4 regions of the Streptomyces sp. NPDC001492 genome follow, and region 1 is predicted to be linked to each of the others. Evidence: riboswitches for the same ligand, from Rfam matches in the RefSeq annotation. Region 1 holds a riboswitch; each other region holds the start of a gene.
What was found. A riboswitch is a leader RNA that binds a small molecule or an ion and turns the genes downstream of it on or off. The one in region 1 is predicted to bind cyclic di-AMP.
Positions count from the first base shown of each region.

Region 1 (7,424 bases):
CTGTGGAACGGGCGGTGCACGGGCGGAGCTGAGGCGACGGAGGGTCGGGGGACCAAGCCTCACGCACCCCCTCCCGCGCGTGCCGGTGCCCGAAGTCCCGGTGAATCGTTGGTCGAATGGGTTGGCCACAGCCGACCCACTGCCTACCATCGATCACCGCAAGACTTTGTGCACCGTCGCACAATCTCCTCGGGAGGCTCCCTTGCACCGCCGTCGCACCGCGCTCGTCCTCACCGCCGCGATCGCCGCCGCGGCCCCCCTCCTGACCGCCTGCGGAAGCGATGCGCACCCCGGTGCGGCAGCCGTCGTCGGCGGTCAGCGGATCACCGTGGCGCAGTTGGAGACCAGGGTGAACGAGGTGCGCGCGGCGCAGCGGGCGGCCGTGAAGGACGACGCGCAGTACAAGCAGGCTGTCTCGCAGACCGCGGGACTCACCCGCGACACCCTGCACGGGATGGTCATCGACCGGGTGCTGCACCGCGCCGCCCAGGACGCGGGCGTGAGCGTCACGCCCAAGGAGGTCCAGCAGATGCGCACCGGCCTTGAGCAGCAGGTCGGCGGCTCCAAGGCCCTGCAGACGGCCTGGCTCCAGCAGTACGGTGTCGCCCCGCAGCGCCTCGACGAGAACCTGCGCCTCCAGCTGGAGGCCCAGAAGCTGGCCCAGTCCCTCGGCGCCGACACCAGCAAGCCGGCCTTCTGGAACGCCCTGTCCAAGGCGTCCAAGGAACTCCACGTCGACCTGAACCCGCGCTACGGCACCTGGGACGTCCAGAAGAGCAGCCGCGTCGACGCGAAGACCCCGTGGGTGCGCGAGGTCACGGCGACCGGGACGCAGCAGACGGCGTAACGGCCCTCCGGGGCCGCCGCCCTGTGGACAGCGGCCCAGCCGACCACAGCCCTGTGGACAACTTCCGGCGCGGTCGGCGGCGTGCGTTACGTTCGGATCGTGAACGCAACCAGCTCCGACGCAACCAGCTCCGGACAGGCCCCCGGCCGTATCGTCCTGCTCACCACCAGCCACCGCGTCGCGCCCGGCCTGCTGTCCTGGCCCGCCTGGCAGGCCCTGCACGCCGCCGACCGCGTGCTGTGCTCGGACGGCGCCCACCCGCAGCTGCCGTATCTGCGGGAGGCGGGCATCCGGGTCGACGAGGCCGCCCCCACCGCCGAGGAACTGGTCGACGCGTGCGCGGGCGGCCGTACGGTCGTGGTGGTCGCGACCGGCGAGGGCGAGCCGGCCCTCAGCGACGGGCTGGCCCGGCTGGCAGGCTCCGGACGGATACAGATGCCGGAGCTGGAGCTGCTCCCCGCCTCCTACGACCTCCCCGGCGCCCGCCTCCTGGACCTCGTCCAGGTCATGGACCGCATCCGCGCCGAGTGCCCTTGGTCGTCCCAGCAGACCCACAAGGGCCTGGCGAAGTACGGCATCGAGGAGGCGTACGAACTCGTCGAGGCGATCGAGGAGGGCGACCGCGACGAACTGCGCGAGGAGCTGGGCGACGTCCTGCTCCAGGTGGTCTTCCACGCCCGGATAGCCGAGGAGGACCCGGACGCCCCCTTCTCCGTCGACGATGTGGCCGCCGGCATCGTCACCAAGCTCATCCACCGCCACCCGCACGTCTTCGGCGACGAGACCGCCGCCACGCCCGAGGAGGTCAAGGAGCACTGGCTGCGCACCAAGGCGGTCGAGAAGCAGCGCACCTCGGTGACGGAGGGCATACCGCTGGGCCAGCCGGGCCTGGCCCTCTCGGCGAAGCTGGCTTCGCGGGTGCGGACGGCGGGCCTGGACGTGCCGCTGCCCCAAGCGGAGGGCGTCGGTTACGAGTTGCTCGCGCTGGCGGTGCGCGCCGAGGCGGCGGGCGTGGACCCGGAGGCCGCGCTGCGGGCGGCCGCCCGGGCCTACCGGGACGCGATCAAGGAGACGGAGGGCCGCGGCCGGTCAGGCGGCGGTGAACCGCACGGGCAGGTCTCGTAGCCCGCGCATGATGAGCCCGCCCCGCCAGCGCAGCTCGGCGGGGTCGGCGGCGAGCTCCAGATCGGGCAGGCGGCGCAGCAGCGTCTCCAGGGCCGTGCGGCCTTCGAGCCGGGCCAGCGGGGCGCCCAGACAGTAGTGGATGCCGTGGCCGTATCCGAGGTGCTGGTTGTCCCGGCGGGAGAGATCGAGCGTGTCGGGCTCGGGGAAGCGGGCCGGGTCGCGGTCCGCCGCGGCCAGGACGACCAGGACCGGGTCACCGGTGGCGATGTGCTGCCCGCCGATGGTCAGCGGCTCCGTGGCGAAGCGCCAGGTGGCCAGTTCCACGGGACCGTCGTAGCGGAGCAGCTCCTCTATACCGGTGTCGAGCAGTGCGCTCTCACCGCGCCCGATCGACTCCTGGAGCCGCTGCCGCTGCCCGGGATTGCGCAACAGCGCGTAGGTGCCGTTGCCGATCAGGTTGATGGTGGTCTCGAAGCCGGCGAAGAGAAGCACGAAGCACATCGCGGCGGCCTCGTTCTCCGTGAGGTGCTCGCCGTGGTCGGAGGCGCGGATGAGACCCGAGATCAGGTCCTCGCCGAGGTCGCCGCGCTTGCGGTGGATGAGTTCGGCGAGATAGCCGCGGATCTTCTTCACGGAGCGGGCGACACCGCCGCGCGGACCGCCGCCGTGCCGGATCATCATCCCCGCCCAGTCGCGGAAGTCGTCCTGGTCCTCACGCGGGACGCCGAGCAGATCGCAGATCGCGTAGATGGGGAGGGGGAAGGCGAAGTCGTGGATCAGATCGGCCTCGCCGTGCGGCGCGAACCGGTCGATGAGGTCGTCCGTCAACTCCTGCACCCGCGGCGCGAATTCGGCCACCCGGCGCGGGGTGAACGCCTTGGAGACGAGACGGCGCAGCCGGGTGTGGTCCGGGGGGTCGATATTGAGCAGATGCGTCATGAGGTTGGCGCTGCGCTCACCCGGGATACCGGTCCGGCTCTTGCCCTGCGCGTCCTCGGCGTGGTGCTCGGGGTTCTTCGAGAGCCGCCCGTCCGCGAGCGCCTGACGTGCGTCGGCGTAGCGGGTCACCAGCCATGCCTCGACCCCGCTGGGAAGTTTCGTCCAGTGGACGGGGGAGTGCTCGCGCAGCCAGGCGTAGGCCGGATACGGGTCGCCGGCGAATTCCCAGGTGAAGAGTTCGGGTGCGGTGTTCGGGACGTTCACAGGACGACCGTATCCGCAGCGCGCCGGCGGATGCGCCGCCGCTGCGAACCGGTCAAACGTGACGCGCGTTCAAGTCTGTGATCTTCACGTGATCTACGCGGCATTAACTTGTGACAAGTGATCGGCAGCCGCTACGTTCACGGTCCAGCGCGGTGGCATCGAACGCCTGTCGGTGTCATGCGCCGCGCGGTCACTGCTGTCTTGTGAAAGGCCTCCGCATGCTCTCCGGGAACGGTCGACACCGTCGCCCCCGTCAGGCTCCGGCAATCCTCGTCGCGGCCGGGGTGACCGGCTCCGCCATCGCGATCCCGCTCTTCGCCGCCGGCGGCGCGAGCGCCGCGGACGGCACCACCTGGGACAAGGTGGCGCAGTGCGAGACGGGCGGCTCCTGGAGCGAGAACGGCGGCAACGGGTTCTACGGCGGGCTCAAGTTGACCCAGGAGAACTGGGAGAAGTACGGCGGCCTCGACTACGCCCCCCGGGCCGACCTCGCCAGCCGTAACCAGCAGATAGCCGTCGCCGAGAAGCTCCTGGACGACCAGGGCGTCGGCGCCTTCCACACCTGCGGGCTGACCTCCGGGCTCACCAAGGACGCGGGTTCGGCCGACATCGACACCGGTGTGCTGGGCGGCGGTTCCGGTTCGTCCGATTCCTCCGGAGGGTCGGACTCGACCGGTCTCTCCAACTCCTCGGGCAGCGCTTCCGATAGGTCCTCTTCGTCGGATTCGTCCTCCAGCGCCTCCCCTTCGACCTCCGCGAGCGCGACGGACAACTCCACCGAATCCGGTACATCCGCCTCGCCTTCCACCTCTGCGTCCAAGAAGGCCACGGGCAACTCGCAGGGTGCCGACAGCTCGGCGACAGACGGGGCGAAGGGTGACGACTCGGACAATCCCGAGCCCCCGGCGTCCACTTGGACCCTCGTCGACACCGGCACGACCGGCACCGGCCGCCACCGCGGCGCCAGCGCCGAGGAGACGGCAGGCAAGGCCGCCGACTCGACCAAGGCCGACGGCGGCACGCACGACACGTACACCGTCCACGCCGGCGACACCCTCGCCTCGATCGCCGACTCCCTTCACCTGGACGGCGGGTGGCGTGCGCTCTACGCCGAGAACAAGAAGGCCATCGGTACCGACCCGAACCACATCTTCGCCGGTCAGACCCTGAAACTCAGTGCCGAATAGGGCGAAAAACAACGGGAGTTCACGTCACACTTCGCCACTGAATGTCCGGTTTGGTGAAAGTGTGGGATGAGTCTCAGAAGCCCTGATCGTCTTTGAAATTCGGCGGAACGCGTGTCTACCGTCGTCACCGCTCGTCAACACGAGCCCCGGCTGCCGCAACGCCGAATCCTGCCAGCGGCGGTACGGGAACAGTCGTCGCGTAAAGCGCCGTAGGCAGGAGCGGGGGACCCAAGGTAGGTGCCTGCCCGGGCAGTTGACGGGCGGCTAGGGGTGTAGCCGTGTCTCGTGAGAGCGAGAGCACGGCCGGGCAACTCAACCGGCCCGAACCCGACAGCTCACCTCGCAGGCGTCGGTGAGGGGATCGAACCATGCTGTTTTCCGGCAAGGGCAAGCACCGCCGTCCGTCCAAGGCCACCCGCGTCGCCGCGCTCGCCGGCGTCACTGGTGTCGCCATCGCCGCTCCGCTGATGGCGGCCGGCAACGCCTCCGCCGCCACCGCCTCCGAGTGGGACAAGGTCGCCCAGTGCGAGTCCGGCGGCAACTGGTCCATCAACACCGGGAACGGCTACTACGGCGGCCTGCAGTTCTCCGCCTCCACCTGGGCCGCGTACGGCGGCACCGCCTACGCCCCGCAGGCCAACCAGGCCAGCAAGGCGCAGCAGATAGCCGTCGCCGAGAAGGTCCTCGCCTCCCAGGGCAAGGGCGCCTGGCCGGTCTGCGGCACGGGCCTGTCCGGTGCCGCCTACAACGGCAGCGCCCCCTCCACCGGCGCCCGCTCCAGCGACTCGCAGGCCGCCTCCCGCTCCGCCGAGCGCCCGGCCGCGAAGACCGAGAGCACGAAGACCCAGAAGACCGTCACCACCCCGACCGGCAAGAAGGTCAAGAAGGGCGACGGCGAGTACAAGGTCGTCAAGGGCGACACCCTCAGCTCGATCGCCGAGAAGCACGGCGTCAAGGGCGGCTGGCAGAAGCTGTTCAAGCTGAACAAGGACATCGTCTCCGACGCCAACCTCATCTACCCGGGCCAGCAGCTGCACCTCAAGTGACGGCCTCGCGGTCTCCCCGCTCCGGTGCGTGTTCCCCCGTACGCACCGGGGCGGGGTTCTTTTTGCGCCCTCTCTTTGTTCCGTTCGGAAACAATTTACTCTCGGTTCTGCCCAAGAGGTGGTCGGCAGCGTGGCCGATCGGCCTCAGGCGGTTAGGCTCATCCCGCAGAGCCACCGCGCTACTGCCGTAGCCGTGTCACATCCAAGAAGGAGATGCTCGTGCCGTCCATCGACGTCGTCGTAGCCCGGGAAATCCTGGACTCCCGAGGCAACCCCACGGTCGAGGTCGAGGTCGGCCTCGACGACGGCAGCACGGGTCGTGCCGCCGTCCCGTCCGGCGCCTCCACGGGCGCCTTCGAGGCCATCGAGCTCCGCGACGGTGACCCCAACCGCTACCAGGGCAAGGGCGTCGAGAAGGCCGTCCTCGCCGTCATCGAGCAGATCGGCCCCGAGCTGGTCGGCTACGACGCCACCGAGCAGCGCCTGATCGACCAGGCCATGTTCGACCTGGACGCCACCGACAACAAGGGCTCCCTCGGCGCCAACGCCATCCTCGGCGTCTCCCTCGCCGTCGCCCACGCCGCCTCCGAGGCCAGCGACCTGCCGCTCTTCCGCTACCTGGGCGGCCCGAACGCGCACCTGCTGCCGGTGCCGATGATGAACATCCTGAACGGCGGCTCGCACGCCGACTCCAACGTGGACATCCAGGAGTTCATGATCGCCCCGATCGGCGCGGAGTCCTTCTCCGAGGCCCTGCGCTGGGGCGCCGAGGTCTACCACACCCTCAAGAAGGTGCTGAAGACCAAGGGCCTGTCCACCGGCCTCGGCGACGAGGGCGGCTTCGCCCCGAACCTGGAGTCCAACCGCGCCGCGCTCGACCTCATCATCGAGGCCATCAAGCAGGCCGGCTACGTCCCCGGCGAGCAGATCGCGCTCGCGCTCGACGTCGCCGCCTCCGAGTTCTACAAGGACGGCACGTACGAGTTCGAGGGCAAGTCCCGCTCGGCCGCCGAGATGACCGAGTACTACGAGGAGCTCGTGGCGGCCTACCCGCTCGTCTCCATCGAGGACCCGCTGTTCGAGGACGACTGGGCCGGCTGGAAGGTCATCACCGACAAGCTGGGCGACAAGGTCCAGATCGTCGGCGACGACCTGTTCGTCACCAACCCGGAGCGCCTGGCCCGCGGCATCGAGGAGGGCATCGCCAACGCCCTGCTCGTCAAGGTGAACCAGATCGGCTCGCTGACCGAGACCCTGGACGCCGTCGAGATGGCCCAGCGCAACGGCTTCAAGTGCATGATGTCCCACCGCTCCGGCGAGACCGAGGACGTCACCATCGCCGACCTCGCCGTCGCGGTGAACTGCGGCCAGATCAAGACCGGCGCCCCGGCCCGCTCGGACCGCGTCGCCAAGTACAACCAGCTGCTGCGCATCGAGGAGATCCTCGACGACGCCGCGGAGTACGCGGGCCGCAGCGCGTTCCCGCGCTTCAAGGGCTGAGCCTTCCCGCACGTCCGCTCCGCGGACAATCGGGCACAGCAAGGGCTGAGCCTTCCTGGGCTAAGCCTTAGCCAGTCGTACGTACGTCCCCGTACCGGTCCCGTACCGTGTGCGGGGACGTACGCACGTGTGACGGGAGGCGGCGACATGGCCGTGAAGGACCGGGACCGGTTCTCCACCGCGACCAGGATCAGGCTGCTCGGTGAGCAGACGGCGGCCCGGGTCTACCGCTCCCAGACCAAGCGGCAGGCCCGCCGGTCTCGGCTGACCGGCCGGGCGGCGCTGCTGGCCCTGGTGCTGTGCTCGATGGTGGTGGCCCTGGCGTACCCCATAAGGCAGTACGTCTCCCAGCGCTCCCAGATCGCCGATCTCCAGCGGCAGAGGGAGCAGGCCAGGGCGCGGGTCGAGCAGCTGCGCGACCTGAAGGCCCGCTGGCAGGACGACGAGTACGCCGAGCAGCAGATCCGGCTGCGGCTGCACTATGTGCTGCCCGGGGAGACGAGTTACGTCGTGATC
Region 1 is NZ_JBSFHW010000035.1:27,728-35,151, forward strand. It holds gene ACWC1K_RS35050 (hypothetical protein) at 1-32, shown strand, start outside; gene ACWC1K_RS35055 (SurA N-terminal domain-containing protein) at 203-847, shown strand; gene ACWC1K_RS35060 (nucleoside triphosphate pyrophosphohydrolase) at 947-1,972, shown strand; gene ACWC1K_RS35065 (cytochrome P450 family protein) at 1,937-3,175, opposite strand; gene ACWC1K_RS35070 (transglycosylase family protein) at 3,394-4,362, shown strand; cyclic di-AMP (ydaO/yuaA leader) riboswitch at 4,558-4,726, shown strand; gene ACWC1K_RS35075 (transglycosylase family protein) at 4,731-5,408, shown strand; gene eno (phosphopyruvate hydratase) at 5,622-6,908, shown strand; gene ACWC1K_RS35085 (FtsB family cell division protein) at 7,056-7,424, shown strand, end outside.

Region 2 (7,424 bases), on a different contig from region 1:
ACGCGCCGAGGGCGGGCGGGGCGTAGAGGAGCAGGCTGAGCGCGGGCAGGAACAGCAGCCAGGCGATACGGGGTGCGGTGGAGTGGTCGTGGCCGTGTGCGTGCGCGTCGGCTTCGGGGGCCGCGCGGTCCAGCGCCGCTCCTGCCAGGCCCAGCAGCAGGAGCAGCACCCCGGAGGCGATCAGCAGGGGGCGCAGGCCTTCCTTGACGTAGCGCAGACACAGGTCGCTGAACAGGGCGGCGTGCAGCAGCCCCAGGCCGGTCAGGACCAGCAGGAGGACTTGGGCGTGGCGCTTCACAGCAGTGCGCCTCCGATCAGGACGCCCGCGGCGACGGCCACCACCGTCGTCGCGGTCGAGAAGCGCAGGGCGAAGGACCGGCCGAACGTGCCCGCCTGAAGGGCGATCAGCTTCAGGTCGACCATCGGGCCGACCACCATGAACACCAGCCGCGCGGTGGGCGAGAACCCGGTGAGCGAGGCGGCGACGAACGCGTCGGCCTCCGAGCAGACGGCGAGCAGGACGGCGAGCGCGGCCAGGAAGAGCACCGACAGCCACGGCGAGCCGGAGAAGGTGTCGAGGACCGAGCGCGGCACCGCCACGTTGAAGGTGGCCGCGGCCATGGCGCCCAGCACCAGGAAGCCCCCGGCGTGCAGGAAGTCGTGCTGGAAGCCGAGGCGGAACTCCCTCCAGCGGCTGTGCCCCGAGCGGTGGCCCGCAGGGCGGACTGCCGGTCGCAGCCACTCCTCGCGTCCCAGCCAGAGCCACAGCCAGCCCATCGCGGCCGCGGTGACGAGCGAGGCCAGCAGCCGGGCGGCGACCATGGCCGGGTTTCCCGGGAAGGCGACGGCCGTGGCGGTCAGCACGATCGGGTTGATGGCGGGGGCGGAGAGGAGGAAGGCGAACGCGGCGGACGGAGTGACACCGCGGCGGATCAGGCTGTTCGCGACCGGCACCGAGGCGCACTCGCAGCCCGGCAGGACGACGCCCGCGACGCCGGCCACCGGGACGGCGAGTGCGGGCCTGCGGGGCAGGATCCGGGTGAACAGGTCGGCCGGGACGAACGCGTTGATCGCCCCCGACAGGACCGTGCCCAGGAGCAGGAAGGGCAGCGCCTGGACGGTGATGGCCAGACAGACCGTGCGCCAGGCCGCGACGGCGGGCTGGTTCAGCCATCCGACGCCGGTGAGGGAGAGGATCGCCACCGAGCCGGCGGCGGTGACGATGACGAGGGGCAGGGACCGCCCGGTGACACGGCGCCCCTGATGGCCGGCCGGCGCGACGAGCGCCGCTTGCTCCGCCACACCAACCAGTTCATCCGTTTTATTCATATTTACTCCGGATGTCGGATGTCGTGGCGAAGATATGCCAGGATCACTCCCCTCACCGTGCGCACACGCCGCCGCGGGCGGATGAATGAACGGGACCGGCCAGAACCGGGCGGCACCCCGCAGGCTCTGACCGGCCTCGGAGGCATGCCGACCGCGCTCACCCGACCGCGACGTGATCGTTCGGGCAGGGGCGCTCGACCCCCGTCCCCGGCGACTCCGCCCGCCGTACCTGAAGGAGGGGCCGGGCGGTCGCCCGCTTGCGGCCGCGTTCATGGAGCAGCGCCAGGACGATCGCGGTGCCGACCGCGATCAGGTGCTCGCGACCGGCCAGATTGGGTACGGCGATCGACTCCCACACCATCGACCCGCCGGTGAGGGCGAACACGACGGGAGCGCGCCTGACGACGGCGAGATAGGTGAAGAGGCCCACGACGGCGGCAGAGGGTCCGGTGTCCAGCACCTGCCCGATCCCGGGCGGCAGCCCCAGCCCGCCCCAGCCCGGGCCCAGCGCGAGCATCACGCGCACCATGAGGGTGCCGGCAAGGGTGGTCGCGTAGGAGATGACGAGCGTTGCGGCCCGGCCGAGCGTCAGCTCGGCGAGGGCGAACGCGAGGAACAGGCTCGTGATCCCGCCCCACACGGGCAGATCCAGGGCCGGGACATACAGCGACACCGGCGTCCGCAGCAGGGCCAGCCACAACGGCAGGTCGCCCCTGACGCCGCCGAGCAGCCGCACCACCACCGCACCGGCCGGCCGCTGTGCCAGGGCATGGAAGAAGATGACGCCGAAGGCGGCCAGGAACGCCAGGAACAGTGCGGGCAGCCCACGACGTCTGAGCTGCCGCACCGGATCGACGACGATGGCCTGCCACTCGCCGCGCAGCGTGCGCCCGACGAACGCCGCCACCCGCCACGGCCCACCGCGTGACGGACGGTATCCACGGCCGGCCGGGTCGTCCCACGGTCCGTGGGCAGGCAGCCGGTCCGCGGCGGCGCCCGCGCGCCGCACCCCCTTGCGAAGCAAAACTCCCCCGCCTCCCGTCCATCGCCCCACCGGATGGTCGGAACGGGGCGAGGCCACCCCGGGGGAGGCTAGGCCCGGCGGCGGGGCTTCCTTCGCTTGGCGCCCTGGGAGACGTCGGAACCGGCCCTCGGGTTGCGCCCCGCCGACTTCCCGGCCGTCTTCCCCGCTGCCGGCTTGCGCCGGGTACCGGCCGAGCCGCCCGCCTTGCCCTTCGTTTCCGGTGCCGGCGCCTTGCGGCCGCGGGAGCTGTTGACGGTGCGGCCGCGGACGATTCCGATGAAGTCCTCGACCAGGTCCGTGGTCGCCTCCTCGGGCCACGCCAGGGCGACGCTCGACTCGGGGGCGTCCACCAGCGGCCGGTACGTGAGGTCCTTGCGGTGGTACAGACGGGCCAGCGACTGGGGGACGACCAGGAGGCCGACGCCCGCCGCGACGAGTTCCATGGCGTCCTCGGTGGTGGCGGGGCGCTCGAAGGCGGGCTCGCCCGGCGGCCGGTCCCAGTCGAAGACGTCGTCGAGGGGGTGGAAGAGGACCTCGTCCGCGAGGTCCGCCACGGTCACCTCGTCCGCCGCCGTGATCACGTGGTCCTTGGGGACGACGACGACCGTCGTCTCGGTGTAGAGGGGGATCGCGCTGAAGAACGTACGGTCGACCGGCAGCCGTACGAGTCCCGCGTCGGCCCCGCCGGCCCGCAGCACGCCGGATGCCTCGGCGGCCGGTACGGCGAGGAGGCTCAGCGGGATGTCGGGCAGGCGCTCGTTCCAGATCCGCGCCCACTTGGCGGGCGTCGCCCCCGGGACGTACGCGAGCCGGAACGCCTGGGATTCCTCGGAGCCTGTCACCAGGCCAGGCTACCGGCCGTGGTCGGAGGTCTCGAACACGCTCGATACCCTGGAGGGCATGAACTCGCACCAGAGCACCCAGACGATGAAGCCCGCGACCGCGGCGAAGAAGCTGGGTGTGTACCTCGATGCCACCCCCGCCGAGTTCCGGGAGGGTGTCGTCTCACGAGCCGAGCTCGACCAGCTCCAGGCCGAGCCACCCGAGTGGCTGCGCGAGCTGCGAGCGAACGGCCCGCACCCCCGTCCGGTGGTCGCGGCGAAGCTGGGTGTCTCCATCGCGGGTCTGGCCCGCGGCGGGATCACCGAGGCACTCACCACCGAGCAGATCGAGACCCTGAAGCAGGAACAGCCCGAGTGGCTGCAGAAGGAGCGCGCCACCCAGGCCGAGGTCCGCAAGGAGGCGGCGCGCATCAAGAAGCGCAACGCCGAGCGCGAGGAGCGCGGCGACGGTCCGCGGCCCTGACACGGCCTGTTCGCGACGGACGGTTGCCGTCCGGATCCACTGCGTGCACAACGCACGGATCTGACGGCCCGTCACGATGAAGGTCACAAAAGCGTATCGGACATTCCGGCCTTCAACCTTCACACGAGCCGCACAAGTTGGCTAGCGTGGCATCAGGCCGCACGAGTTCCTCCGGCGAACCCCGCCGGGACGCGCGGCCTCCGCCGAATCCGGTGCGCCCCCGTGGCAGCCGGAACCGGGGACCCAACCGAACCACGGGGTGAATCGGCCCAACTGCCCGCCCGGGCAGGGGCCGTAGGGCATGCCTTCCGGAACCGACCGCCCGAACCCGACAGCTAACTCGGTAGGCGGAGTACGGAAGGAGTACGGCTCCCATGGCGCCGGATCGACCATCGCGCACCGGAGGCATCGGCCTTCCCGGTATGCGCAATTCCGCTCTCGCGACCGCCGCCCTCACCTCGGTGGCGCTGTTCTCGCAGACCGCCGACGCCGCACCGACCACGGGTGACGAGGGCCCCAGCCGCGAGGCCGTCCGGCAGCGGGTGAGCAGCCTCTACGACCAGGCCGAGTCCGACACCGGCAACTTCAACTTCACCCGCGCCCAGTTGATGGGAGCACGGCCGCCCGCCGCCCCGCCCCGCGACCGCGGCCGCTCGGATCCGGCACTCGACTCGGTGTCCCGGCGGTGGTTCGAGGGAGCGCGTGCGTCCCTGGGCCCGACGGTTCCCGCGGTGCTGCCGGCCGACCGTACGCCGGCCCGAGGGGCGGAGCCCCGGCCCGCGCGTCCGGCGGACAGCCGCAGCGCCGCCGATGGGCCGGGGGCGAGCGTCCGGCCCGTGGCCGAGCTGCCCTCCGCGGAGTCCCGCAGGCCGGTGGCCGAGCTGACCGCCGGCCCCACGGCCGCGCTGCCCGCCATTCCGCAGCCCCGCCAGGAGGCCGCTCCCGCCCTGCCCGCGGCGGCCCCCGAGTCGAAGCAGTCCTCCCTGCGCAGGTCCAAGGAGCAGAACCAGCGCAAGATCGCGGCGGCCAGCGAGCTGCTGTACCGGTACACCGCCCGGCAGACCTCCGCGCCGCGCCCGGCCGCCCAGGCCCTGCCGTCCCAGCAGCCCTGGCAGGACCAGGGGGACCAGACCCACCGGGCGAACGAGGAGGCGTGGCGGCTGCAGCAGCCGACGGTCCTCGACACGGGCGTGACCCCGGCCGTCGGGCAGCTCATGCAGCCGTCCGTGCTCGACACCGGCATGTACCCGACCGGTGAGCAGCTCATGCAGCCGTCCGTGCTCGACACCGGCGTACCCGCGGTCGAGGAGCGGATCATGCAGCCGTCCGTGCTCGACACGGGCGTCACCCCGGCCGCGGACTGGCGTGCGCAGCCTTCTGCGCTCGACACCGGCACACCCACGGCCGAGGAGTGGCGCACCCAGCCGTCCGTCCTCGACACCGGCGTCACCCCCGCCGCGGACTGGCGTGCGCAGCCTTCTGCGCTCGACACCGGCACACCCACGGCCGAGGAGTGGCGCACCCAGCCGTCCGTCCTCGACACCGGCGGCATACCCCAGGCCGGGGGTTGGACCATGCAGCCGTCCGTGCTCGAGACGGGCGTGCCCGCCGCCGGCAGCTCAGCCGTCACCAAGGCCGACAGGGCGATCGACTTCGCCCGTGCCCAGATCGGCAGGCCGTGCCTGTGGGGTGCGGTCGGGCCGGAGTCGTACGACAACGCCGGACTCACCCAGGCCGCCTGGCGGGCCGCCGGGGTCACCCTGCCACGCACCACCTACGAGCAGGCGAGCGCCGGCACGGTGATTCCCCTCGCCGAGAGCCGCCCCGGAGACCTGATCTTCTTCAACGACAACTTCAGCCACGTCGGCATCTGCACCGGCAACGGCCTGATGATTCACGCGCCCGGCCCGGGCGCGGTCATCCGCGAGGACTCGGTCCACTACGCCGGTGAAGCCGCGGTCCGTATCGCCGTACGTCCCGCGTGAGGTCAGGAACGCCGGTCGGGGCGTGACACCGACAGCTCGATCAACAGCGAGGCCGCCGACGGAAGTCGGCGGCCTCCTTGTTGTTCCTCACACGTACGGAGATTCCGGTGGACGGGGGCCTCACCCCGCACGGTGGCGTCAAGTCGATCTCGGATGCGATGCGTGCGAACCCGCCCGTGCCGGAGTGAGCCGTGCGGGGCCGCCGGTCCCCCGCGCCGGCGGCCCCGCACGGCGTGGGGGACCGATGGCCGCCCCAGGCCCTGTCGCCGGGACTCCCCCGCTGCGGCTGCCGTGGCGCCGATGTGCTGGAGTGTCCGAGAACGTCGTTGTTGCTCGAGGGTGCTCGCATGCAGTGTCGGGCAGCGGACGGCGTCGCCGGTATGGGTACAACTGCGTACGCGGCGCACGAGCGGAGAAGAACGTGGCACAGGTGCCGGGCGGGGCCCACGAACGCATGCTGTCGGTGGCCGTCGCCGCCCTCAACGAGCGCGAGCCGGATCGGCTGTGGCCGCTGCTGGCGAGCGCCCTGCCCGGCCTGTGCGGCGGCGAGACCCTGATCTACAAGCTCGACGACTGGAACGAGGCCCGGGGCACGGTCGGCATGCCGTCCGAGGTCGCCGTCGCGTTCGACGGGCTCGGCAAGGAGGATCTGGGCCTGCTGCGGGCGGGTTTTCCGTTCGCGGACCACTACGCGGCCGGGCCGGACCGGACTCCCCGCACGGCGCGCGAGGCGGCCGGTGCCGCATGGTCCGCGAGCCCGACCGCGCGGCTGATCGGCGACATCATGGACGCGGACCACGTGCTGGCCGTACCCCTGCCGCAGACGACGACGCCGATCACGGGTTGCATGATCTACCGCTCCGGTACGGACTTCACCGACGACCACGTCCGCGTGGCCCGGCAGTTGCAGCCGCTGCTGGCGGCGGTGGAGCAGCAGCGGCAGCTCCTGGAGCGCTGGCAGCGGACGGCGGCCCCGGACACCGCCGACGGACCGGCCGCGGACTGCCCGCTCACCCCCCGGGAGACGACCGTCCTGCTGCTGCTCACGGACGCGCTGACGGCGGCCGCGATCGGCCGGCGGCTCGGCATCTCGGACCGTACGGTCCACAAGCACGTCGAGAAGATCTACCGCAAGCTGGGCACCCGCGACCGCATCAGCACGGTCCTGCGGGCGCAGCAGCTCGGGTTGGTGCCCACGCCGTGACCCCAGGTCGCGCAGCAGGGCGATCTCGGCCCCGTGGTGCAGGACCTCCTGGTTGACCCACCACACGATGTCGGCGAAACGCTCTTCCGCGTCGCTGCCGTGCGGATACATGCAGTGGCCGACCGTGTCGAGTGCCGCGTCCCCGCTGACGAGGTAGTCGTCCCGGCTGAGGCTGTGGCCGCCTGCCGTGTGGTCGGCGCGGAGGGTCAGCATCTCGCCGAGGTGGCTCGGCCGCCGTGCGAGGGCGGTGGCTGGCGGTGGCCAGGGGTGCGGGTAGGGCGCGGCGTCGCGTCCCCGGTCCCCGTCTGCGGGGCCGGCCAGCAGGGTGGCGCGCGGTCCGGGCCCGTGTGCCCGTCGCCGTACCGACCAGCAGTCCGGCACCGGCTCCCAGACACACGGCGCAGGCATGAACCGACGGGTTAGCCTGGCACGACCGGCGCACACCCCGCCTCTCCTTTTCCAGGGGCAGGTCTTTTCCGGCGAACGGGTTCCCGACGACAGGGAGTCGGCCATGAAGCCGAACCGCTCCATCCCCTCCGCGACCGTCATCCCCGTGCTGATCTACCCCGATGTCCGC
Region 2 is NZ_JBSFHW010000009.1:20,521-27,944, reverse strand. It holds gene ACWC1K_RS13915 (TIGR03943 family putative permease subunit) at 1-298, opposite strand, end outside; gene ACWC1K_RS13910 (permease) at 295-1,329, opposite strand; gene ACWC1K_RS13905 (hypothetical protein) at 1,487-2,236, opposite strand; gene ACWC1K_RS13900 (LysR family substrate-binding domain-containing protein) at 2,422-3,195, opposite strand; gene ACWC1K_RS13895 (DUF5997 family protein) at 3,254-3,658, shown strand; cyclic di-AMP (ydaO/yuaA leader) riboswitch at 3,850-4,024, shown strand; gene ACWC1K_RS13890 (C40 family peptidase) at 4,081-5,643, shown strand; partial or broken gene ACWC1K_RS13885 (3-oxoacyl-ACP reductase) at 5,727-5,831, shown strand; gene ACWC1K_RS13880 (LuxR C-terminal-related transcriptional regulator) at 6,065-6,847, shown strand; partial or broken gene ACWC1K_RS13875 (DinB family protein) at 6,851-7,255, opposite strand; gene ACWC1K_RS13870 (VOC family protein) at 7,359-7,424, shown strand, end outside.
Region 2: it holds a riboswitch for cyclic di-AMP, as region 1 does, so the genes downstream of both, ACWC1K_RS13890 (C40 family peptidase) here and ACWC1K_RS35075 (transglycosylase family protein) in region 1, are expected to answer to the same signal.

Region 3 (7,424 bases), on a different contig from region 1:
GGCCGCCGGGTCGATGACGGCCCGTACCACCGTGTCCACGCCGCGTGGCGCCATCGCCTGCACGACCGGCCTGAGCTCCTCCGGCTTTCCGAACAGCTCCGTCAACTCGGCGTACGCCCGGCGCAGTTGCTCCTCGTCCGCGAGATCCAGGCGTACACCGCCCAGGTCGGCGCGGTGGCGCAGGTGCGGGGCGGTGGCCTTGAGGGCGACGGGGTAGCCGAGGGTCTCGGCGGCCCGGACGGCGTCGTCCGGGGTGAAGGCGGGCACCGCCCTGCGCACGGGGATGCCGTACTGCCCGAGCAGCTCGCAGGTCTCCTCGGTGCCGAGCGTGAGCCCCTGCCCGCGCGCCAGCATCCCGCCGATGAGCCGGGCGGCCCCCTTCTCGTCGATGTTTTCGAACTCGGGCACCTTGCCGGGGTCGGTGCTGTCGCGGCGCCACTGGGCGTACTTCACGGCTTCCCCGAGGGCGCGGACGGCGCGCTCGGCGGCGGGGTAGGCGGGGATGAGGCGGGAGCAGGTGGCGGGGGCCGCGGGTTCCTGGGCCCGTACCGGAGGGGGGAGTTGCTGTGAGGGGCGCAACCGGCGGGTGGCGGTCGCCGCGGTGTCCGGCTGCGGTGCGGTGCTGGTCGCGGCCGACAGGGCCTCCGCGAGGCCGCCGAGCTCCACGTGCACCACCAGTACCGGCTTGCCCGGAACGGACTCGGCGGCCGATCGCAGCGCCTCCGCCAGCTCGGCATCCCCCGGTGACTCCTCGCCGATCGCCGGGATCGCGGTCACCACGACCGCATCGCACGAGTCGTCCCCCAGGGCCCGCAGCAGAGCCTGGTGGAAGTCCTCCGCCGAGGCCCCGGTGGTGAGGTCCAGCGGCCTCAGCGGCCTGAGCCCCTCGGAGACGCATGCGTCGTACGTGAGCAGCCCCAGGGACTCGGAGTTCCCCAGGATCGCCACCCTCGGGCCGGCCGGCAGGGGCTGCCGTGCGAGCAGCAGGCCCGCGTCGACCAGCTCGGTGATCGTGTCCACGCGGATCAGGCCGGCCTGTCTGAGCAGGGCGGACACCGTCGCGTGCGGCAGCCGTGTGGCCCGTACGGCGTGTCCCTGGGGGGCGGATCCGGCGCTTTGGACCACGACCAGGGGCTTGGCGGCGGCCGTGCGGCGGGCGAGACGGGTGAACTTGCGGGGGTTGCCGATGGACTCCAGATACATGAGCACGACATCGGTGTCCGGGTCGTCGTACCAGTACTGGATCAGGTCGTTTCCGGAGACGTCCGCGCGGTTGCCGGACGACACGAAGGTGGACACACCCGTGACCCCGGTGACGCCGCCGCCGCGGCGCTGCAGCCGGGACAGCAGCGCGATGCCGATGGCGCCGGACTGGGCGAACAGGCCGATCCGGCCGGGGCGGGGCATCTCGGGGGCGAGGGAGGCGTTCAGCCGTACCTCGGAGGACGTGTTGATGATCCCGAAGGCGTTCGGCCCGATGATCCGCATGCCGTACGTGCGCGCGTGCCGCACGAGTTCGCGCTGGCGCTCGCGCCCTTCGGGCCCGCTCTCGGCGTACCCGGCCGAGACGACGACGAGTCCCTGCACACCGTGCTCGCCGCACTCGGTGACGGCCTCGGGGACGTGCTCGGCCGGCACGGCGACGACCGCGAGGTCGACGGGTCCGTCGATGTCGCGGACAGTGCGGTGGGCGGGGACGCCGTCGAGTTCCTTGACGTCTTCGGGGAGCGCCTTGTTCACGGCGTACAGCGACCCGGTGAAGCCGGCGTCCCGGATGTTGTCGAGGATGCTGCGGCCCACACCTCCGGGGCTGCGGCCCGCGCCGACGACGGCGACGGAGCCGGGCACGAGCAGCCGCCGTACCGACCGCGCCTCGGCACGCTGCTCACGCGCGCGCTGGACGGCGAGGGAGCGGTCGGTGGGTTCGAGGTCGAACCCCAGGCGTACGACGCCGTCCTCGAAGCTGCGCTTCTGGGTGTACCCGGCGTCCGTGAACACCTTGATCATCTTGTTGTTGGCGGGCAGCACCTCGGCGGCGAAGCGGCGGATGCCGCGCTCCCGGGCGACCGCGCCGATGTGTTCGAGGAGGGCGGAGGCGACCCCGCGCCCCTGGTGGGCGTCCTGGACGAGGAAGGCGACCTCGGCCTCGTCGGCCGGAGCCGACGCGGGCATGCCGTCGGCACCAATGCGGTCATAGCGTACGGTGGCGATGAACTCGCCGCCGACCGTGGCCGCGAGTCCCACCCGGTCCACAAAGTCGTGGTGCGTGAAGCGGTGGACGTCCTTGGCGGACAGACGAGGGTAGGGCGCGAAGAAGCGGTAGTACTTCGACTCGTCCGAAACCTGCTCGTAGAAGCTGACCAGGCGCTCGGCGTCATCAACGGTGATGGGGCGGATGCGCGCGGTGCCGCCGTCGCGCAGCACCACGTCGGCCTCCCAGTGGGCGGGGTACTCGTGCCGGTCCGGCGAGGTCTGCATGGGCCCCAGAGTACGGCTCGCGTCCGACAACGGCGCGAGGCAGTCTGTGGAGAACACGGCAGTCCGCAGAGAAGAGAACAAGGACGGAAGTCGGGCCGAGGCCGCGGCCCGACCGCCCACCCCGGACGGAACACAGAACCGCTCCGGAGACGCTTCACGTGTGGGAAACTGGTCTAGACAACCCTGAGACACTGAAGGGCAGCATCACATGGCTGAGCGCCGCGTCAACGTCGGCTGGGCCGAGGGCCTTCACGCCCGCCCCGCTTCCATCTTCGTCCGGGCCGCCACGGCCGCAGGTATCCCGGTGACGATCGCCAAGGCCGACGGCAACCCCGTCAACGCGGCCTCCATGCTGGCCGTTCTCGGCCTGGGCGCCCAGGGCGGCGAGGAGATCGTCCTCGCCTCCGAGGCCGAGGGTGCCGACGTCGCCCTCGACCGGCTGGCGAAGCTGGTCTCCGAGGGTCTCGAGGAACTCCCCGAGACCGTCTGATCACGGCACCACAGAAGGGCTCGTCCGAATTGCCGGGCGAGCCCTTCGCATTTCCCGCACCTAGGTGGTGCAATTTCCGGTCGCGGGCAGCAGAAATAATGCCCCGCGAATTGTTCTCTCTTTGTATACGGCGCCCGTGTTAATGCCGCAGGCCCGACATGTTTACGGCATGTTGCGAGTTCCTCACACCGTTCGCCCGCTCCGGGCCGCCGAACCGCAGCCGGTGCACCGCGCTCGAGCGCTCGGTATGCAGGGTGGTCACCGCCCGCGCGCGCTCGCTGTCGCCACGGGCCACGGCGTCGACGATCGCGCCGTGCTCCGCCCAGGACTCCACGGGGTTGGCGGGTGCCTCCACGGCGTACATCCAGGCGATCTTGTGGCGCAGCTGGGTCAGCATCGACGCCAGCGCGGGGCTGCCGGAGGCCTGGGCGAGCGTCTCGTGGAACCAGCCTCCCAGGGAGCGCAGATCCTCACTGTTGCCCCTCCTGGCCCGCTCCTGGCCCAGTCTGACCAGGCCGCGCAGCACCTTGAGATGGGCGTCGGTGCGCCGCTGGGCGGCCCGGGAGGCGCCGAGCGGCTCCAGGAGCATGCGCATCTCCAGCAGGTCGGCGGCCTCCTGCTCGGTCGGTTCCGCGACGCACGCGCCCGCGTGCCGCCGGGTCACCACGAAGCCCTCGGCCTCCAGGGTGCGCAGGGCCTCGCGCACGGGGACACGCGAGACTCCGTAGCGGCGCGCGAGGAGTTCCTCGGTGAGCCGGCTGCCACGCTCGTAGACACCGGCGACGATGTCGTCCCGGATCGCCGTGCACACCGAGTGCGCCGGAATACGCATGACCGACCTCCGACTTAATCCCCGTGAAACGTCGATGATTGACGTGTATCGGTGACTCTATTGCACGGAGCCGGAATTTCCGACGGCGGGCCGGAATCCATGGATATTTTTTGGACAGCGGGGCGGCAGAAACACCGAAAGCCCCGGCTCGGGAGCCGGGGCCTCAAGAGGGGTCTTGCGACCTGTCGTCAGACGTTCACGCCGTGCGAGCGCAGGTAGGCGACGGGGTCGATGTCCGAGCCGTACTCGGGGGTCGTACGGGCCTCGAAGTGCAGATGCGGTCCGGTGGTGTTGCCGGTCGCGCCGGAGAGGCCTATCTGCTGGCCCGGGGTGACCGTCTGGCCCACCGAGACGCCTATGGACGACAGATGGCCGTACTGGGTGTACGTGCCGTCCTGCATCTTGATCACGATCTGGTTGCCGTAGGCGCCGCCCCAGCCCGTCTGGACGACGGTGCCGGAGCCGACCGCGTGGACGGCCGTGCCGCTCGCGGCGTGGAAGTCGATGCCGGTGTGGCTGCCGGAGGACCACAGGGAGCTGCTGGCCCGGTAGCCGGTGGAGACGTACGAGTTCGAGATCGGCGCCACGAAGGTGTTGAGGCGCTTGCGCTCGGCCTCGCGCGCGGCGCGCTCCTTGGCCTCGCGCTCCTGCTTGGCCTTGGCGGCGGCCTTCTGGCGTGCCGCCTCCTGGGCCGCCTTCTTGAGCGCGGCCTCCTCGGCGGCCTGCTTCTGGGCGTCGGCCTGGGCGTCGATCCTGTCGGCGATCGTGTCGCCGATGGCGATGACGGGGGTGAGGCCGGTCTGCTCGACGGAGGTGTCGGCGGCGAGCGCGGGGGCTGCCAGGGTGCCGATGACGCCGGTGGTGGCGAGGGCCGCGACCCCGGCGGCGCGGGTGGTGGTGCGGTGCATCCGTGTGGGGCGACGGTGCTTCCCGGTGGCGCGCGTGAACGCCATGTGGTGGCTGGTCCTTTCCTTCCCTCTCGCCTACCGGGTTAGCTGACGGGTTCGGAGCAGGAAGGTCTCCTACGGACCCCCTCGCTGCACGCGCGGGCGTCCGATTCACCCCAGGGACTGCGGTGGGTCCCCGGCTCCCCTGGCTCGCGCCGTACGGGGACTCGGCGATGGCTGTCCGGTGCCGCGGGTGCGGCGCGGTGCCTGACGGACAGCCCGGAAGACGCTAAGCGGGAGCACTTTCAATCCCCAAACGGATCACGCCTTTTGTAGCGCATGCCACAGGGCAGACAGGCAACCTCTCCCGCAATCCGGACATTAGGGGGCCCTGGTGACGCATCAGTCACCAGGGCCCCTACGCGCGCGTGCCGCTGAGGCAGCCTCTACTCGGCTGTCACGACGGTGACTTCGCCGATCCCGAGGGCCTCGACGGGCTCCTTGATCTGGGCCGCGTCACCGACGAGAACCGTCACCAGACGGTCCACCGGGAAGGCGTTCACGGCCGCCGCGGTGGCCTCCACGGTGCCGGTCTCGGCGAGCTGCCGGTACAGCGTCGCCTGGTAGTTGTCGGGCAGGTGCTGCTCGACCTGGTCGGCCAGCGTGCTGGCCACGGCCGCCGCGGTCTCGTACTTCAGCGGAGCCACACCGACGAGGTTCTGTACGGCGACGTCTCGCTCGGCGTCGGTGAGCCCGCCCTCGGCGAGCGTGCGCAGCACCGTCCACAGGTCCTGGAGCGCCGGGCCGGTGTTCGGGGTGTCGACGGAGCCGCTGATGGCGAGCATCGCGGCACCGGAGCCGTCCGGGGCGGACCTGAGGACCTGGCTGAACGCGCGCACACCGTAGGTGTAGCCCTTCTCCTCGCGCAGGACGCGGTCCAGGCGGGAGGTGAGGGTGCCACCGAGGCAGTACGTGCCGAGCACCTGGGCGGGCCACACGCGGTCGTGCCGGTCGGCGCCGACGCGGCCGATGAGCAACTGCGTCTGTACGGCGCCCGGACGGTCGACGATGATCACGCGCCCGGTGTCGTCGGCGGTCACCGGCGGCACGGGGCGGGGTTCGGCCTTGGTGCCCGTCCAGGCTCCCAGGGTGTCGCCGAGCAGGGCGTCCAGCTCGATGCCGGAGAGGTCGCCGACGACCACCGCGGTGGCGGTGGCGGGCCGGACATGGCGGTCGTAGAAGGCGCGTACGGCCGCCGCGTCGATCTTCTCGACCGTCTCCTCGGTGCCCTGGCGCGGGCGCGACATGCGCGAGGTCGCCGGGAACAGCTCCTTGGAGAGCTCCTTGGCGGCACGGCGCGAGGGGTTGGCCAGCTCGTGCGGGATCTCGTCCAGGCGGTTGCGGACCAGCCGCTCGACCTCGCTGTCGGCGAACGCGGGCGCCCTGAGGGCGTCGGCGAGCAGACCGAGCGCCTTGGCGAGACGGGAGGCCGGGACCTCCAGGCTCAGTCGTACGCCCGGGTGGTCGGCGTGCGAGTCGAGGGTGGCTCCGCAGCGCTCCAGCTCGGCGGCGAACTCCTCGGCGGAGTGCTTGTCGGTGCCCTCGGAGAAGGCCCGCGCCATGATCGTGGCGACGCCTTCGAAACCGGCCGGCTCGGCCTCCAGGGGCGCCTCGAGGAGCACCTCGACGGCGACGACCTGCTGGCCGGGGCGGTGGCAGCGCAGGACGGTCAGGCCGTTGTCGAGCGCGCCGCGCTCGGGGGACGGGAACGCCCACGGCTTGGCCTCGCCCGCCCGGGGCTGCGGGTGGAACTGCATCGTGGCGAGCTCGGTCACTTGGCCGCCTCCTCGTTCTGGTCGGTGGCTTCCACCGTGGCTTCGGACTCGGGGTCTTCGGGGAAGTCCTCGTCCTGGGTGTGCTCCGCGGACTCGGGCGAGAGCGGCTCGTAGACGAGCACCGCGCGGTTGTCGGGCCGCAGGCGTGCCTTGGCGACCTCCTGGACCTCCTTGGCCGTCACCTCCAGGACGCGCTGGACGGCGGTGAGGGCGAGCTGCGGGTCGCCGAACAGGACGGCGAACCGGCACAGTTCGTCGGCGCGGCCCGCGACCGTGCCGAGCCGGTCCAGCCACTCGCGCTCCAGCTGGGCCTGGGCGCGCTCCATTTCCTCGGCCGTGGGGCCCTCGGCGGCGAACCGGGCGAGTTCCTCGTCGATGGCGGCCTCGATGACCGGCACCTCGACGTCACCGGAGGTCTTCACGTCCAGCCAGCCCAGGGAGGGCGCTCCGGCCAGCCGCAGCAGACCGAATCCGGCCGCGACGGCCGTACGGTCGCGCCGTACCAGCCGGTTGTAGAGGCGGGAGGACTCGCCGCCGCCGAGGACGGTGAGCGCCAGGTCGGCGGCGTCCGCCTCGCGCGTGCCGTCCTGCGGCAGCCGGTAGGCCGCCATCAGGGCGCGCGCCGGGACCTCCTCCTCGATGACCTCGCGCAGCTCCTCACCGATGATCTCGGGCAGCGTGCCGTCGCGGGGCTCCGGCTTCCCGTCGTGCGGGGCGATGGATCCGAAGTACTTCTCGACCCAGGCGAGCGTCTGCTCCGGGTCGATGTCGCCGACGATCGAGAGGACGGCGTTGTTGGGCGCGTAGTACGTGCGGAAGAACGCGCGCGCGTCCTCCAGGGTCGCCGCGTCCAGGTCGGCCATCGAGCCGATCGGCGTGTGGTGGTAGGGGTGGCCCTCCGG
Region 3 is NZ_JBSFHW010000017.1:47,228-54,651, forward strand. It holds gene ACWC1K_RS22165 (bifunctional acetate--CoA ligase family protein/GNAT family N-acetyltransferase) at 1-2,478, opposite strand, end outside; gene ACWC1K_RS22170 (HPr family phosphocarrier protein) at 2,687-2,968, shown strand; gene ACWC1K_RS22175 (GntR family transcriptional regulator) at 3,108-3,800, opposite strand; gene ACWC1K_RS22180 (M23 family metallopeptidase) at 3,989-4,753, opposite strand; cyclic di-AMP (ydaO/yuaA leader) riboswitch at 4,766-4,930, opposite strand; gene ACWC1K_RS22185 (M16 family metallopeptidase) at 5,134-6,522, opposite strand; gene ACWC1K_RS22190 (M16 family metallopeptidase) at 6,519-7,424, opposite strand, start outside.
Region 3: it holds a riboswitch for cyclic di-AMP, as region 1 does, so the genes downstream of both, ACWC1K_RS22180 (M23 family metallopeptidase) here and ACWC1K_RS35075 (transglycosylase family protein) in region 1, are expected to answer to the same signal.

Region 4 (7,424 bases), on a different contig from region 1:
CTTCAACGGCGGGCGTGACACCTGTCCCGAGGGCTGGGCGGTGGTCCGGGCCGCGGCCGACTGGCACCGCATGGGCTGTGAAACACCGCTCACCGGGGACGCGTTGGCGCAGCTGTTCGCGCGCTACCTCGCCGCCGGCCCCAGCAATCGCGCCATGACCGAGGCGGCCCTGGGGACCGGCGTCGCCTGGGCGACGGAGCCGGTGGCCGGAAGCATCGCGCTGCTGCGCGAGTCCCGGGACGCGGGCCCGTCCCCGAGCGGTGCCGGAGCCGAGGACGGGGACGACCGCCGCTACGAGGCCTTTGCCTACCTTCCCGGCTACCTCGACGGCCGCGACGACCCGGAGACCTCGCCGGTCCCCCGGTTCGCCTGGGAATGGGCCGTGCGCGCCGTACCGCCCGACCACCTGCTCGGCGTCGCGTTCGCCGCGTTCACGCGGAAGGAACAGGACGTGGCCGTCGGCGCGCTGGAACGTGCCCACACCGATGCGACGAACCGCGGAGTCAGGGCCTGGGCGGCGCTGATGCTCGGCGAAATGGCCATGTATCTCAAGGACATGGCGCGCGCCAAGGTGCTGTTGGAGGAGGCGGCGGGTTCCGGATCGTCCGACGTCCTGCCGTTGGCCCAGGTCGACCTCGCCGCCGTACTGCAGGTCACGGGTGACATGGCCGGCGCACGCCGGCAACTGGAGGCGGCGATCGCGTCCGGCGATCCGCAGGCGGCTCCGCTGGCCCGGGCGAGCCTGGGTGGCGTGCTGCTGAGCCAGGGCGAGACCGAGCGGGCCCGGGAACTGCTCGAATCCGCACTGGAGTCGGGAGACTCCCAGGTCGTGCCGATCGCACAGTCCGGTTTCGCCGGGTTGATCGTGCAGCGCGGCGAGATGTCCGGCGCGGGGGCCCGGGCGAAGCGCGCCCCGTCCGCCGCGCTGCCCTCCGGCGCACAGTCCCGCCTCGTCGGCACGGAGCCGCTGAGCCTGCCGCGTGCGGTACGCCAGTCCGCCATCGCGTCGGCGGTACCGCTCGCCCAGGTCAATCTGAGCGCGGCCCTGCTCGACGAGGGCGAGCTGGACCGCGCCGACGAACTGCTGGCTGCGGCGCTGTCCTCCGGGAATCCGCTGGTGGTGCCACTGGCCCAGGCGAACCTCGGTGCGCTGTGCATCCAGCGGGGCGAGCTGGACCGGGCCCGCGATCTGCTGGACGCGGCCGCCGCGTCCGAGCATCTCTTCGCCTCCGAACACGCCCAGGTCACCCTTGCCTGGCTGTACTGCCTGGAGGAGAGACTGGACGAGGCCGATGCCGTCCTGGAGCGCGCCGTCCACTTCACCAATCCGGAGCAGGTGCTGCGTGCCCAAGGCCTGCTCGCCGCGGTGCAGGCGGCACGTGGCGACTTCGAGGCCGCTGCCGAACGGCTCCAGAGGGTCGTCGACTCGGGCCACCCCGGCTGGGCCGCCGTCGCCCGCTCCGACCAGGCGATGTACTGGGCCCAGGCCGGCTACGACGACCGCGCCCTGGCCGCGCTCACCGAGGTCGCGGAGTCCGGTCACCCGGATCAGGCTCCCCGTGCCGCGGACCTGCTGGGCGACGTGAAGACAGCGCTGGAGGACTGGCCGGGCGCCGAGGCCGCCTACCGCGCCGCGATCGCCTCGGGCCACCGGGTCTGGGCCCCGATGGCCCGCCTGGACCTCGCCCTGTTGTTCATCAGGCTCGGCGACGAGCGCGGGCCGGACCTGCTCACCGAGATCATCGACTCCGACGAGCCCGATCTGGCGCCGCGCGCCGCCGACCTGCTCGGCGACACACTGGCCGCCCGCGGCGACTGGGCGGGGGCCGAGGCCGCCTACCAGCGGGCCATGGACTTCGGACACCAGCACTGGTCGGCCGTCGCCCGGATCGATCTGGCGCTGATGCTGGCCGAGCGGGAGGACGGAACTCGGCGCGCCGAGGCCCTGTTCACCGCGGAGGCCCGGTCGGGCTCGGCACTGGCCGAGATCGCCGAGGCGTTCCTGGGCATCCTCCTCGTGCAGGAGCAGCGCACCGAAGAGGGTCGCCCGATCCTGGCCCGCATCGCGGAGTCCGACTCCGAGGAGGCAAGGGACCTCGCAGGCGTCCAACTCGCGAAGCTGGCAGCCCAGGAAGGCCGGCCGGAGGAGGCGGCCGAGCGCTTTGAGGCGCTGCTGGCCTCCGACAGCCGGATCGCCACGTCGTTGACCCCGCTCGCCCTGGCCCATCTGGGGGCGATCAAGCTGCAGCAGGGCGACGTGGAGGCAGCCCTGGACCTCCTCGACGAGGCGACCGCCTCCGGGCAGACGGACGCGACGGCCGTCGCGCTCCTCGGCCGCGGCGAGTACCTGGTCGAGGTGGGCGACATGGCGGCGGCCCAGCCGTATCTGCGGGCGGCGCTCGACCTGGACGAGCCGGACGTCACCCCGCGGGCGCTCGCCCACCTCGGCTGGACGCAACTCGCCGAGAACGACCTGGAAGAGGCCCGTGAAACCCTCACGCGGGCACTGGCCACCGACACGCCCTCGATCGAGCCGCTGACCCGCCGCCTCCTCGGCAGCGCACTCGCCCGGCTCGGCCGTCGCACGGAGGCCCGCGAGACGCTTCTTCCGCTGGCCCGCTCGGACGACCCGGAGCACCGGCCCCAGGCTCTGGTGATCCTGGGCCGGTTGGCCATGCTGGACGGATACACGGCCGAGGGACAGCACTGGTTGCGCGAAGCGGTCGCATCGGACGACCCGGACGCCAGAACCCTGGCCCTGACCGCCCTCGGCGACGCCCCCGTCGCCTCGCGACCGGCTCTCGTGCCCGCGGGCTCGGACACCCGACCGCGGGAGATCACCACCACCCCGGGCAGGAGCGACGCCCCCGCCCCGGACGTACGGCCCTCGTCCGCCCCCGAGGAGCCCGCACGGCGGGCACCCTCGGGCGACGGCCCGCCCTCCGTCGGCCTGCCGCCCGGCCTGTTCCTGCTTCTGGGTCGCATCGCCGAGGGCGAAGGTCTCCCCGACGAGGCCCGCTACTGGCTCGAGAAGGCCCTGGCCGCCGGCCTCACCCCGGACGCCGCACGCCCGCTGCTGACGGCGCTCCCGGCCGACGACACCACCGTCTGAGCACGCAAGCGACCCATGCTGCGGCCCGGCAGGGAGGACCGACACGGCGCCGCGGCGCGAGCCCATGCAGCGCGCCGCAGCGGGTCACTCCGGCGCGGGCGTCACAGCACCGTGAAGGTCCACAGCAGATTGGTGCTGCTGCCGTACGTCGACTGCTTGGTGCCGGAGCCCGAGGCGACGTTGCCGCCGCCGTCGAGGACCAGGCCACCGGCCGGATGCACACAGCCTCGCCCGCAGCCCAGCAAGAGGTCATTGCGCCTGTTCAGGGCCCGTATTGCGGGTTGCCGCAATCCGCGTTTCCGCCCTGCCGGGGCGGCGGCGCCTGGGATAGCGTGAAAGGCAGAAAGGCCATTTGGCTGGGGCTCTTGGGCGCTAGCCCCCGTCCTTACGGGGGCTAGCGCATCAGCGGGCCGGAATCGCGTAGCGACCGAGTGTGCTGTGGTGTCAGTGGCCCGCACCATGGTGAATTTCGTCGAGGGGGGTGTTCCCGTGCTCTCTGGCCGCAGGTACCGGCTTTCGCTCACTGAAGATCAGGGTGCTTTGTGCGAGGAGTTCGGCAACATCTGTCGGGCGGTGTGGAACACCGGTCTTGATCAGCGGCGTCAGTACCGGCATCGGGGCGGATGGATGAACTTCGCGCCGCAATGCGCGGAGTTGGCCGACGCCAAACGCGAGCATGACTGGTTGAAGGCTGCGCCCTCGCACATCTTGCAGCAGGCCTTGAGGGACGTGGATCGAGCATGCCGAAGGCATGGCACGTTCAAGGTCCGCTGGCGTTCGAAGGCGCTCTGGTCGCCCTCGTTCCGGTTCCCGGATGCCAAGCAGATCCAAGTTGAACGCCTCAGCCGCAAATGGGGCCGCGTCAAGTTGCCGAAGCTGGGATGGGTGCGCTTCCGCTGGTCTCGTCAGCTCGGCGGGGCCGTGCGGTCGGCAACTGTAAGCCGCAAGGGCGCGCACTGGTTCGTATCGTTCCTCGTGGACGACGAGCAGGCCGCGCCCGCTGCACATGCGATGCCGGATACTGCGGTCGGCATAGACGCGGCGTGAGGGTCGCGGTGACGACCAGCGCTGGTCACTTCCATGACCGGCCGTTCATCACTGCGGGCGAGAAGACCCGCTACCGCAGGCTTCAGCAGCGGCTCGCGCGCCAGAAGAAGGGGAGCGCGAACCGGCGTAAGACGGTCGCGGCGATGAACCGGATCATGGGGCGAGCCATCGACCGGCGGGCGGACTTCTGCGCCCACCTGGCGAATCGCTTCACGTCTCGCAACGCGCTGGTGGTCCTGGAAGACCTCAAGACGCGCGCCATGTCGAAGTCGGCGTCCGGCACGATCGCCGAGCCAGGCCGACGCGTGGCCCAGAAACGCGGCTTGAACCGGGCCATCCTCGACAAGGGATGGCACAAGCTCGAACTGGCCCTCACCAGCGCGGCTCGGTACACGGGTCCCTGACCGCCGCGTACGCGTACGCCGAGCGCGGCGCGGCAGCAGGCCCCGCCGGTCTGATCCGTGCCCAGCTCCACGCCTGGGCGCTGCTGCCGACCCTCGCTCAGCAGGGCCGCGACCAGGAGGCGGCCGCCGCCCTCGACGTGGCCTTGACCGAACTCGAAGCCGACCCGGCAGGCCAAGCACCCGGGCGTTTCGGCTTCGACGAACCCGAACTCGCCCTGCACCAGGCCGAAGCGCACCTCACGCTGGGCCGCACCGAGCAGGCCCGCGCCCGCGCCGAGGCCTCCGCGGCCGCCTGCACCACCGGCAGCCCCGGATGGGCCGCCGCCACCCTCGTTCTTGCCCAGGGTGAGGCCTCCGACCAGCCGTCCGACGCCGCTCAGCGCGCCCTGGACGTCATCGACCGGGTGCCGCCGAGCCGCCTGCGCGCCACCGCCCGCACCCGGCTGCAGCGGCTGGAGGGCCTGCTCGCCGCCCGCCCCGCCGAGTATGTGGCCGATCTCCGCGAGCGCCTGCGCACCCTGCCGCCTCCTGTGGACGCGTCCGGCGCCGCATCGGCGTAACGCCGTTGTTGGGCATGGCCTGGCTACGGCACGGGGGACCGAGGGCGGTCCGGGGTCATTCGTCGTCTTCCTCGGGCCCGTCGTCACTGTTGTTCATCGCGTCGTAGAAGGCCTCGTCGTCGTACTCGATGCTGACGTACTGGGGCTCGAAGAGGTCGTCGTCTGGGTCGATGCCTTCGGATGACCGCATCACCTTGACGTCGCGCCGGCGGCCCTGGGGGCGGTGCTTCTCCTCGAAGCGCTGCCGGCCCTCTGATGTCACGTCATGCCCCGCGGGGGCGACGGCTCGTCAGGTTGCCGTCGCCCCCGCGGGAGAGTCAGCTGACCCGGCCGTACCAGACCCTGGAGGTCCAGATCTTCTGCAGCTTCACGACGTCCCCGGTCTTCGGGGCGTGCCAGATCTTCCCCTTCCCGGCGTAGATGCCCACGTGGTAGACGTTGGAGCCCGAGTGGAAGAACACAAGGTCTCCGGCCTTCCGGCTCTTCGCGGAGATGTGCTGGGTCTTGTTGTACTGCTGGGCCGCTGTACGGGGCAGCTTCTTGCCCGCCTTCTTGAACGAGTACAGCGTGAGCCCTGAGCAGTCGAACCGGCGCGGTCCGCTGGCGCCCCACTTGTACGGGGAACCCTTTTTGGAAGCCGCGATCTGGAGTGCCTTCGTCGCCATGGTGGCTGCCGAGGCGTCGGAGGCGACGCCCGGGACCACGATGGAGCCGCCCACTGCGGCGATGGTGAGGGCCGAGGCCGTACCGGCCCGGACCATCAGCGACGGGACACGATTGAGCGCAGTCATGCGCAACCCTTCGTCAGCCGCCTGTGAAGGATGACCTGTCGGATTCGGGCTGGCGAAGTTGCCCGGCCGCTGACGCGGCTTCACCCCAAGGGCTGCTCGACCCGGTCATGGCGTGACCGTTCCGGCGACCCGTCTTGCTTGGGTCCTCCACTCCTGCCGATCCACTCCTGTCGACCGGTCATCCGGGCGGCGGCAGGACTCGGCGTCCGCCCGGATCGCCCCGCCGCTGCGGCGGGGGCTTGTCGTCAGACAGGGATCTTCACCCATACAAGTCCGAAAATCCCAATGGAACCGGGGGTTTGTGTCGTTACTCACCACTCACCCGTTCGGGTGGACACCCCTGCGTTCGAGGGGGCGTTGAGACCCCCGAGGAGGCCCGGACCAGCACCGGAGCATCACATTCCGGCCTTGCGGCAGGCGCGTTGCGCAACCCTGACGGTCGCGAAAAAGGAGCCGCGACTACGCCGAATGGGGGTACCTCGTTTGGTCCGTTTGAACTCCGGTCCGGACGCTTCGCCGAGGGGTGGAAGGTCCAGACCGGTCACGTGCGTCAACTGTGGGGCGGTGGCGGCACCGTGACCCGGGCGGTCCGCCGCTCCCCGTCGAGCACCCGCAGGGCGCGCCCCAGCGTCGGGGCGTGCAGTTCGGTCTCGCCCCGCTGGTGCATCAGAGCCAGGGCGTCGCGCAGCTGGGCCGCCTTGCTCACCAGCGCCTGCGCGGCCCGCAGCCCGCGATACGTGTCGCCGTGCTGCGCGGGGTTGATGCGGCCGAGCAGGTCGACCACGTCGAGGTAACGGTCGATCAACTCGCCCTCGGCGCGCGTGAGGGCGGGCAGCGGCGGGAGTTCGGGTGGGAGCACCGGCCGCTCACCGCCCGGTGGGCGGGGCGAGGGTGGCCTTGCGGCTGGGGATGATCCGGTCCACCAGGCCGTATTCCACGGCTTCCTGGGCGTTCAGGATCTTGTCCCGCTCGATGTCCGCGGCGACCTGCTCCGGGCTGCGTCCCGTGTGCCGTACGAGCATCTCCTCCAGCCGGGCCCGCATCCGGCCCAACTCCTCGGCCTGGATGGCCAGATCGCTGGTCTGTCCCTCGATGGGCTCGGCCAGGAGCGGCTGATGGATCACCACGCGTGCCCCCGGCAGCGCGAACCGCTTGCCCGGCGTGCCCGCCCCCAGCAGCACCGCGGCGGACGAGCCGGCCTGCCCGAGACAGATCGTCTCCACGTCGCAGCCGACGTACTGCATCGTGTCGTAGATCGCCGACATGGCGGTGAACGAGCCGCCCGGGGAGTTGATGTAGAGCGAGATGTCCTGGTCCGGGTTCTGGTACTCGAGATGCATGAACTGGGCCATCACATCGTTCGCCGAGGTGTCGTCGATCGGCGTCCCGAGAAAGACGATCCGCTCCTCCAGGAGCTTGGAGTACGGATCCATCGTCTTGGTGCCGGAGCTGGTGCGCTCGGTGAACTCGGGCAGGACGTAACGGGCGGACGGTCGGGTCATCGGTACCC
Region 4 is NZ_JBSFHW010000022.1:41,953-49,376, forward strand. It holds gene ACWC1K_RS26660 (tetratricopeptide repeat protein) at 1-3,112, shown strand, start outside; gene ACWC1K_RS26665 (RNA-guided endonuclease InsQ/TnpB family protein) at 3,560-4,159, shown strand; gene ACWC1K_RS26670 (transposase) at 4,156-4,563, shown strand; gene ACWC1K_RS26675 (hypothetical protein) at 4,509-5,123, shown strand; gene ACWC1K_RS26680 (hypothetical protein) at 5,179-5,385, opposite strand; gene ACWC1K_RS26685 (C40 family peptidase) at 5,441-5,914, opposite strand; cyclic di-AMP (ydaO/yuaA leader) riboswitch at 5,918-6,051, opposite strand; gene ACWC1K_RS26690 (hypothetical protein) at 6,465-6,773, opposite strand; gene ACWC1K_RS26695 (ATP-dependent Clp protease proteolytic subunit) at 6,781-7,416, opposite strand.
Region 4: it holds a riboswitch for cyclic di-AMP, as region 1 does, so the genes downstream of both, ACWC1K_RS26685 (C40 family peptidase) here and ACWC1K_RS35075 (transglycosylase family protein) in region 1, are expected to answer to the same signal.